2 linked regions of the Nonomuraea sp. NBC_00507 genome follow. The protein of the gene in region 1 binds, or shares a complex with, the protein of each later gene. Links are inferred from orthologs where the notes say so. Each region holds a gene or a part of one and is shown in the gene's direction. Other genes may lie near its edges.

What was found. The genes of interacting proteins can lie anywhere in the genome.
Region 2: the proteins of mfd (region 1) and uvrA are in contact, whole or in part, in a crystal structure (PDB 4DFC), measured with the Escherichia coli proteins. The link is inferred for Nonomuraea sp. NBC_00507 from one-to-one orthologs.

What each region holds. Positions count from the first base shown.
Region 1 is NZ_CP107853.1:3,601,103-3,606,916, forward strand. Bases 1,089-5,092 are described here. They hold mfd (transcription-repair coupling factor), read left to right. Parts: upstream 1,089-1,403; coding sequence 1,404-4,892; downstream 4,893-5,092. Other genes in these bases: OHA25_RS18120 (signal peptidase I), read left to right, coding at 1,089-1,310; OHA25_RS18130 (hypothetical protein), read left to right, coding at 4,924-5,092. Also shown: cysC (adenylyl-sulfate kinase), read right to left, coding at 1-85; OHA25_RS18115 (class I SAM-dependent methyltransferase), read right to left, coding at 166-885; more of OHA25_RS18120, read left to right, coding at 948-1,088; more of OHA25_RS18130, read left to right, coding at 5,093-5,577; OHA25_RS18135 (MazG family protein), read left to right, coding at 5,581-5,814. UniProt on the Escherichia coli protein: Couples transcription and DNA repair by recognizing RNA polymerase (RNAP) stalled at DNA lesions. Mediates ATP-dependent release of RNAP and its truncated transcript from the DNA, and recruitment of nucleotide excision repair machinery to the damaged site.
Region 2 is NZ_CP107853.1:6,813,866-6,817,277, forward strand. It holds uvrA (excinuclease ABC subunit UvrA), read left to right. Parts: upstream 1-371; coding sequence 372-3,212; downstream 3,213-3,412. Other genes in the region: OHA25_RS32895 (DUF2306 domain-containing protein), read right to left, coding at 3,263-3,412. UniProt on the Escherichia coli protein: The UvrABC repair system catalyzes the recognition and processing of DNA lesions. UvrA is an ATPase and a DNA-binding protein. A damage recognition complex composed of 2 UvrA and 2 UvrB subunits scans DNA for abnormalities.

The sequences.
Region 1 (5,814 bases):
CCAGGAACCCGGTCAGCGGGTCGAACGCCCCGGAAAGCAGCAGCTCGAGGTCGGCCAGCTCGTGCGGCTCGGGGGTCCACTCCACGGTTCCTGCATCCCAACTATTCCGATTGAATTGGTAGAGAATTGTAGGAAGCGAGTCTACCCACTGCCGCCGGTGTGTCGCTAGATGACCCGGGCGAAGTGGTGCTGCGGCTTCCTGATCACCATGGTGATCTCGTCGTGAGAGGCAGGGTAGCGGCCGCTGGTCAACTTCGAGACGGCTCTGACCGCCGCGCCGACGAACCGGCTCTCGCGGGCCGGGCCGCTGACGTTCCGCTCGTCGTCGGTGATCATAAGGCCGCGGCTGAGACAGAACGCGTACATGCCGTCGCTCGACACCAGCGGCTCGTACACCTTCGGCAGCGGCCCCGGCGTGCCCGGGGTGACGAGCGGGCGCCACAGCAGCCGACGCAGCCACGACGGGGTGATCCGGTCGAGAAGGCCGTAGGCCGACCTGCGGTCGCGCATGCGCAGCAGCACCAGCCCGCCCGGGCGCAGGGCCCGCAGGAGGCGGTCGAAGACGAGCTCGGCGTGCCTGACCCGCTCCAGCAGGAACGACAGCTGGATCACGTCGTAGGACCTGGGCGGCAGCGGCACGCCGCGCAGGTCGCCCAGCGACCACGTGACCAGGTCGGGTCGCTCGTCCAGCATGGCCCTGATCGCGGGGTGGTCCTCGTCGACGCCGGTGGCCCTGGTCTCGACCCGCTCCAGCCTCAGCGGCTCGTCGTGGGCGCAGCCGGCGACCAGCACGTCGAGTCGTCTGCAGAGCTGGCTGGTCCAGTGCTCGCGGAGCCGTTGCTCGAAGAGATCGCCCCGCTGGGCGACAGTTCGCACCTCAGACATGTCACCTACAGTAGTCACTCGATCGGTATCAGTAAGGCATTTCCCTGCTAGCGTCCTGGTCTGTGAGCGATCACATCTACGTGGGGAACGCGGGCTCGGACGCGGCCGGCGACCACGGATGGCTGCTCGGCCACTTCAAGCCGCCCGGCGATCCACGGCACAGCGACGAGGTCGAGATCAAGTGGGGCGTGCATCCGGCGGGTGACGAGCGGGTGCAGTGGGTCATGGGCGAGGAACGAACCGCTCTGCTTGTGCTCATCAGCGGCAAGTTCCGGGTCGAGCTGCCGGGCCGTAGCGTGCTGCTGGCCGAGCCGGGCGACTATGTGGTGTGGGGCAAGGGCGTCGACCATTCGTGGCGGGCGGAGGAGGCTTCCACGGTCCTGACCGTCCGCTGGCCCTCCGTACCTGGTTACAGAGTCGGCTGATGTCCGCGGCGAGTACCCTTGAAGAGGACCCCCGCGACCTGAGACGGCCGGGGGTAGTCGTGTTGCCGCTTTCTGGGGCTGTGGGCGTATCTGATGAGTCTTTCCGGACTGCTTGACCTTGTTCGTGCTGACCCGAAACTGACCGCCGCGCTCGAAGAGGGCGGCGACGTCTCTCTGATCGCGCCGTCCGCGCTGCGGCCGTTCGGCGTGGCCGCGCTGACCGCGCACGACCAGCGGACCGTGCTCGCGGTCACCGCGACCGGGCGTGAGGCCGAAGACCTCGCCGCGGCGCTGACCAGCCTGATCGAGCCCAACTCCGTGGCGGTGTTCCCGGCGTGGGAGACGCTGCCGCACGAGCGGCTCTCGCCGCGCAGCGACACCGTGGGGCAGCGCCTGGCCGTGCTCAGGAGGCTCGCCCACCCGGTCAAGGGCGACACCGCGGCCGGGCCGCTCAGCGTGATCGTGACGCCGGTCAGGGCGCTGCTGCAGCCGATCGTGAAGGGCCTGGGCGACCTGGAGCCGATCAGGTTGCGCGCGGGTGACGACGCCGACCTCGAAGACGTCGTGGACCGGCTGGTCACCAACGGTTACCACCGGGTGGACATGGTGGAGAAGCGCGGCGAGGTGGCCGTGCGCGGCGGGCTGCTCGACGTGTTCCCGCCGACCGAGGAGCATCCGCTGCGGCTGGAGTTCTGGGGCGACACGGTCGAGGAGATCCGCTGGTTCAAGGTGGCCGACCAGCGCTCGCTGGAGGCGGCCGAGGACGGGTTGTTCGCGCCGCCGTGCCGTGAGCTGCTGCTGACCGACGAGGTCAGGGCCAAGGCACGGGAGCTGGCCGAGGAGCACCCCGCGCTGGCCGAGGTGCTCGACCAGCTCGCCGACGGCACGCCCGTGGAGGGCATGGAGGCGTTCGCGCCCGTGCTGGCCGGGGAGATGGACCTGCTGCTCGACCACCTGCCGGTCAGGTCGGGCGTGTTCGTCTGCGATCCCGAGCGGATCAGGGGACGGGCCGAGGAGCTCGTACGCACCTCGCAGGAGTTCCTGGAGGCCTCCTGGATCAACGCGGCGGCCGGCGGCGAGGCGCCGATCGACCTCGGCGCGGCCGCGTTCCGCTCGCTGGAGGAGATCCGCGACCACGCCGACGCGCTCGGGCAGCCGTGGTGGACGATGGCGCCCTTCGGCGGCGGGGTGGAGCTGGACGCGCAGGACTGCGAGGCCTACCGCGGCGACACGGCCAAGGCACTGGCCGACATCAAGGGCTGGCTGGCTGACGAGAAGGCGGTCGTGCTGCTCAGCGAGGGCCACGGGCCCGCCGAGCGCATGGTGGAGCTGCTCAAGGGCGTGGACGTGCCGGCCAGGCTCCAGCAGTTCCTGGACAAGGCGCCCGAGCCCAAGGTCGTGCACGTGACGACCGGCCTGATCGAGCACGGGTTCGTCACGCCCAGCCTGGCCGTGCTCACCCACCTGGACCTGGTCGGGCAGAAGGCGTCCACCAAGGACATGCGGCGTCTGCCCTCGCGCCGCCGCAACATGGTCGATCCGCTCCAGCTCAAGGTCGGCGACCACGTGGTGCACGAGCAGCACGGCGTGGGCCGCTACGTCGAGATGGTGCAGCGCACGGTGCAGGGCGCCACCCGCGAATACCTGGTCATCGAATACGCCAAGGGCGACCGCCTCTACGTGCCCACCGACCAGCTCGACGAGGTCACCCGCTACGTCGGCGGCGAAGCGCCCACGCTCAACCGCATGGGCGGCACCGACTGGGCCAAGGCCAAGTCCCGGGCGAAGAAGGCGGTCAAGGAGATCGCCGGCGAGCTGATCAGGCTCTACTCGGCCCGCATGGCCTCGCCCGGCCACCCGTTCGCCGACGACTCGCCGTGGCAGCGGGAGATGGAGGACGCCTTCCCCTACGCCGAGACCGGCGACCAGCTCGCGGCCATCGACGAGGTCAAGCGCGACATGGAGCGCGGTGTGCCGATGGACCGGCTGATCTGCGGCGACGTGGGCTACGGCAAGACCGAGATCGCGGTGCGGGCGGCGTTCAAGGCCGTGCAGGACGGCAAGCAGGTCGCGGTGCTGGTGCCGACGACGCTGCTGGTGCAGCAGCACATGTCGACGTTCACCGAGCGGTTCTCCAGCTTCCCCGTCACCCTCAAGCCGGTCTCCCGCTTCCAGACCGACGGCGAGGTCAAGGGCACCCTGGAAGGGCTCAGGTCGGGCGCGGTGGACGTGGTGATCGGCACGCACCGGCTGCTCAGCCCCGAGGTCCGCTTCAAGGACCTGGGCCTGATCATCATCGACGAGGAGCAGCGGTTCGGCGTCGAGCACAAGGAGGCCATGAAGCACCTGCGCACACAGGTGGACGTGTTGGCCATGTCGGCCACGCCGATCCCGCGCACGCTGGAGATGGGCCTGACCGGCATCCGCGAGATGTCGACGATCCTCACGCCGCCGGAGGAGCGGCACCCGATCCTCACGTTCGTGGGGCCGTACGAGGAGAAGCAGATCGGCGCGGCGATCAGGCGCGAGTTGATGCGCGACGGCCAGATCTTCTTCGTGCACAACCGGGTGGCCTCGATCAACAGGGTCGCCGCGCGGCTGCGCGAGCTGGTCCCCGAGGCCCGCATCGCGGTCGCGCACGGGCAGATGAACGAGCACCAGCTCGAGAAGATCATGGTGGGCTTCTGGGAGCGGGAGTACGACCTGCTGGTCTCCACCACGATCGTCGAGTCCGGCCTCGACGTGCCCAACGCCAACACGTTGATCGTGGACCGGGCCGACAACTACGGCCTGTCGCAGCTGCACCAGCTCAGGGGCCGGGTCGGGCGCGGCAGGGAACGCGGCTACGCCTACTTCCTCTATCCGCCGGAGAAGCCGCTGACCGAGACCGCGCACGAGCGCCTCGCCACCATCTCGCAGCACACCGAGATGGGCGCGGGCATGTACGTCGCGATGAAGGACCTGGAGATCCGCGGCGCGGGCAACGTGCTCGGCGCCGAGCAGTCCGGTTTCATCGCGGGCGTCGGGTTCGACCTCTACGTGCGGCTGATGGCCGAGGCCGTGCAGGAGCAGAAGGCCAAGCTCGACGGCAGGGAAGTGCGCGAGGAGGTGCCGGACGTCAAGGTCGAGCTGCCGATCAACGCTCACATCCCGCACGACTACGTCACCTCCGAGCGGCTGCGGCTGGAGGCGTACAAGCGGATCGCGGCCATCGCCGGGGAGAGCGACATCGACGAGGTGCGCGAGGAGCTCATCGACCGCTACGGCAAGCCGCCGGTGGAGGTGGACAACCTGCTGGAGGTGGCCAAGTTCCGGATCAAGGCCCGCCGGGCCGGGCTCACGGACGTCACGCTGCAGGGACAGAACATCAAGTTCGGCCCGGCCAGGTTGAGGGAGTCGCAGCAGGTGCGCCTGGACCGGCTCTACAAGAAGGCCATCTACAAGCAGGCCGCAGAGACGTTGCTGGTGCCGATACCCAAGACCAAGCCGCTGGGCGGGCAGCCGTTGCGCGATCTCGATCTGCTCAAATGGTGCGGCGACCTGGTCGAGGCGATGTTCCTCGAGCCCGCACGGGTAAGCTAGCGGCGGTTTTTCGGTCGAAAGGGACACGTACGTGAAGTCGATACGAGTGGCTGTGGCCGCCGCGGCGGTGGGCATGACGCTGACCGCCTGCTCCTCGCCCATGCACGCCGGTGCCGCGGCCGTGGTCGGGAACGAGCGCATCTCCGCAAGCCAGGTGAACGAGAACACACAGGTCTACGTCACTGCGCTGAGGAACGCCAAGCTGGACGAGCAGACGAAGGCCGCCCTCGCCGGCACCACTCTGGAACAGGCCGCGCTGCAAGGCACGTCGGCCAGCCAGCTCGTGCTGCGCAACATGGTCGAAGTCAGCGCGTTCAGGCAGCTCATGGCGCGTTACAACGTGCAGGTGAGCCAGACGGAGATCGACAACGCGCTCAAGGATCCCGGCCAATACCCCTCTGCTGAGCTCAGACTGCTGTTCAGCGGCGTGGCGCCCCAAAACGCGCGCGAATACGGCCGGGTGGTGGTCGGCGTGGCGAAGTTGCAGCAGCAGTTCGGCGGCGAGAGCGGGCAGCAGCGGCTCCTCCAGGAGTTCAGCGCGTTCCAGCCGGTCTTCAGCCCGCGCTACGGCGCGCTCAACCCGCAGCGCTCGCAGGAGAACCCGGCGATGTTCGTCGACACCGGCAGATTCGGCAAGCTCACTCCGCCACAGCAGCAGCAACCGCAGCAGCAACCGCAGGGATAGCCGATGCCGCTGATCCTCGTCACCTCCTCGCCCAGGGTCGCGCCGGGCCTGCTGAGCCACCAGGCCTGGCAGGCGCTGCGCTCGGGCCCGGTGCTGACCGGCTCCGCCGCGCACCCTCAGCTGCCCTATCTGGCCGAGGCCGGGATCGAGGTCGAGGTCGTCGAGCCGGACCCGCGGGGGCTGGCGGCGCGGGCGGTCGCCGAGACCGTCGTGTGGCTGGCCGAGGACGACGAGGAG
Region 2 (3,412 bases), 3.2 Mb from region 1 along the record:
ACGACTGCCCCGCAGGCACCAGGGTAACGCCCCGGCCGTCCGACCTGCCGGTCAGTCAGGCCAGCATGTCGCGTGGCGTGCCCTGGACGACGGGTCCGCCGCCGAGGTCGCGTCCGTGGGCGACTCCGCCTGCAGCGCGGATAGGACCCGCCATATCTGGATATTTCAACATCTGGGCTCCTCGTCTGAGGGCGGGCATAAAGCCGCAGGTCGGATCGTTAGATGTCGAAGGCCTCCTGCCGAGGTGGCTGATGGCCGTAACCTGTGAGGGACGGATTTTTCGGGGGCCGGGATGCGGGCCGCCGAATTTGTCGGAGCTCCCGTCTACCATCCCCCGTGGACCTATCCGCCTTTCGACTTCCGGGATCGCCGTGGCAGACCGCCTGATCGTGCGTGGTGCACGAGAACACAACCTCAAGGACGTCTCGCTCGACCTGCCGCGAGACTCGCTGATCGTCTTCACCGGCCTGTCCGGCTCGGGCAAGTCGAGCCTGGCCTTCGACACGATCTTCGCTGAGGGGCAGCGGCGCTACGTCGAATCGCTGTCGGCGTACGCTCGCCAGTTCCTCGGGCAGATGGACAAGCCCGACGTCGACTTCATCGAGGGCCTGTCCCCGGCGGTGTCGATCGACCAGAAGGCCACCAGCAAAAACCCCCGCTCGACCGTTGGCACGATCACCGAGGTCTACGACTACCTGAGGCTGCTGTGGGCCAGGATCGGCAAGCCGCACTGCCCGGTGTGCGCGCGCCCGATCGCCAGGCAGATGCCGCAGCAGATCGTCGACCGGGTGATGGACCTGGAGGAGGGCACCAGGTTCCAGGTGCTCGCCCCGGTCGTGCGCGGACGCAAGGGTGAATACGCCGAGCTCTTCCGCGAGCTGCAGACCAAGGGCTTCGCCAGGGCCAGGGTGGACGGCACCGTCGTGCGGCTGGAGGACCCGCCGACGCTGAAGAAGTACGAAAAGCACGACATCGAGGTCATCGTCGACCGCCTGTCGGTCAAGGAGTCGGCGCGGCGCCGGCTCAACGACTCGGTCGAGACGGCGCTGCTGCTGTCCGGCGGCACGATCACGCTCGAGTTCGTCGACCGGCCCGAGGACGACCCCGGCCGCGAGCGGTTCTACTCCGAGCACCTCTACTGCCCCTACGACGACCTGTCGTTCGAGGAGCTGGAGCCGCGCTCGTTCTCGTTCAACTCGCCGTTCGGCGCCTGCCCCGAGTGCACGGGCCTGGGCACGAAGATGGAGGTGGACCCCGACCTGGTGGTGCCCGACCCGGAGCGCACGCTCCGCGAGGGCGCGCTGCATCCCTGGTCGGGCGGCCACACCAGTGAATACTTCGTCAGGCTGATCGAGGCGCTGGGCAACACCGTCGGGTTCACGCTCGACACCGCGTGGGAGGGGCTGCCGAAGAAGGCGCAGAAGTCGCTGCTGTACGGCCACGACGAGCAGGTGCACGTCCGCTACAGCAACCGTTACGGCAGGCAGCGCTCCTACTACACCACCTACGACGGCGTCATCCCGTGGGTGCAGCGCAGGCACGCCGAGGCGGAGAGCGACTCGAGCCGCGAGCGGTTCGAGGGCTACATGCGCGAGATCCCGTGCCCGGCCTGCAAGGGAGCCAGGCTCAAGCCGGTGACGCTGGCGGTGACGGTCGCCGACAAGTCGATCGCCGAGGTCGCGGCCATGTCGATCGGCGAGTGCGCGAAGTTCCTGGCCGCGCTCAAACTGTCCGACCGCGACATGCAGATCGCCGAGCGGGTCGTCAAGGAGATCAACGCCCGCCTGGGCTTCCTGCTCGACGTCGGCCTCGACTACCTGACCATGGACCGGGCCGCCGCCACCCTCGCGGGTGGCGAGGCGCAGCGCATCAGGCTCGCCACCCAGATCGGCTCCGGCCTGGTCGGCGTCCTCTACGTGCTGGACGAGCCGTCCATCGGCCTGCACCAGCGCGACAACATGCGCCTGCTCGACACGTTGGTCAGGCTGCGTGACATGGGCAACACGCTGATCGTGGTCGAGCACGACGAGGACACGATCGCGGCCGCCGACTGGGTGGTCGACATCGGTCCCGGCGCGGGCGAGCACGGCGGCCAGGTCGTGGTGTCCGGCACCGTGCAGCAGCTGCTGTCCAGCGAGGAGTCGCTGACGGGGCAATACCTGTCCGGGCGCAGGAGCATCCCCATCCCCGCCATCCGCCGCCCGCGCAACAAGAAGCGGCAGATCACGGTCAAGGGGGCGCGCGAGCACAACCTCCAGGGCGTGGACATCGAGTTCCCGCTGGGGCTGTTCACGGCCGTGACGGGTGTGTCGGGGTCGGGCAAGTCGACGCTGGTCAACGACATCCTCTACAACGCGCTGGCCAAGGAGCTCAACGGAGCGCGCACGGTGCCGGGCCGGCACTCGCGGATCAACGGCATGGATCTCGTGGACAAGGTCGTCCACGTCGACCAGTCGCCGATCGGGCGCACCCCGCGCTCCAACCCGGCCACCTACACCGGCGTCTTCGACCACGTTCGCAAGCTCTTCGCGGCCACGACCGAGGCGAAGGTGCGGGGCTACCAGCCCGGGCGCTTCAGCTTCAACGTCAAGGGCGGGCGCTGCGAGGCGTGCGCCGGCGACGGCACCATCAAGATCGAGATGAACTTCCTGCCGGACGTCTACGTGCCGTGCGAGGTCTGCCACGGCGCCCGCTACAACCGGGAGACGCTGGAGGTCCACTACAAGGGCAAGACGATCTCCGAGGTGCTGGACATGCCGATCGAGGAGGCCCTGGGCTTCTTCGACGCGATCCCCGCGATCAAGCGTCACCTGCAGACGCTCCACGACGTGGGTCTCGGCTACGTCCGGCTCGGGCAGCCGGCCACCACGCTGTCCGGGGGCGAGGCCCAGCGCGTCAAGCTGGCCTCCGAGCTGCAGCGGCGGCAGACCGGGCGGACGATCTACGTGCTGGACGAGCCGACCACCGGGTTGCACTTCGAGGACATCCGCAGGCTGCTCGGCGTGCTGGGGCGGCTGGTCGACGGCGGTAACACGGTGATCGTCATCGAGCACAACCTCGACGTGATCAAGACGGCCGACTGGATCATCGACATGGGTCCCGAAGGCGGCTCACGCGGCGGGACCCTGGTCGCCAGCGGCACGCCCGAGGAGGTCGCGCTGGTGGAGGAGAGCCACACCGGGCGCTTCCTGCGGAAGATCCTGTCCTTCTGAGGTCACCCGGCCTGGTGGCCGCGAGGGTCATGCGCCCTGGCGGGCATGGGTCATGCGGTTTGGCGGGCGCGGCGGCGGCGTTTGGCGGCGTCGCCGCGCTCCAGCCACCACTCGGCGAAGAGCAGCGGCAACACCCAGCCGAGCCAGGCGCTCAGCGCCGACACCGCGCTCGCCAGAAGTGTCTCGTCGCCGTGGAAGGT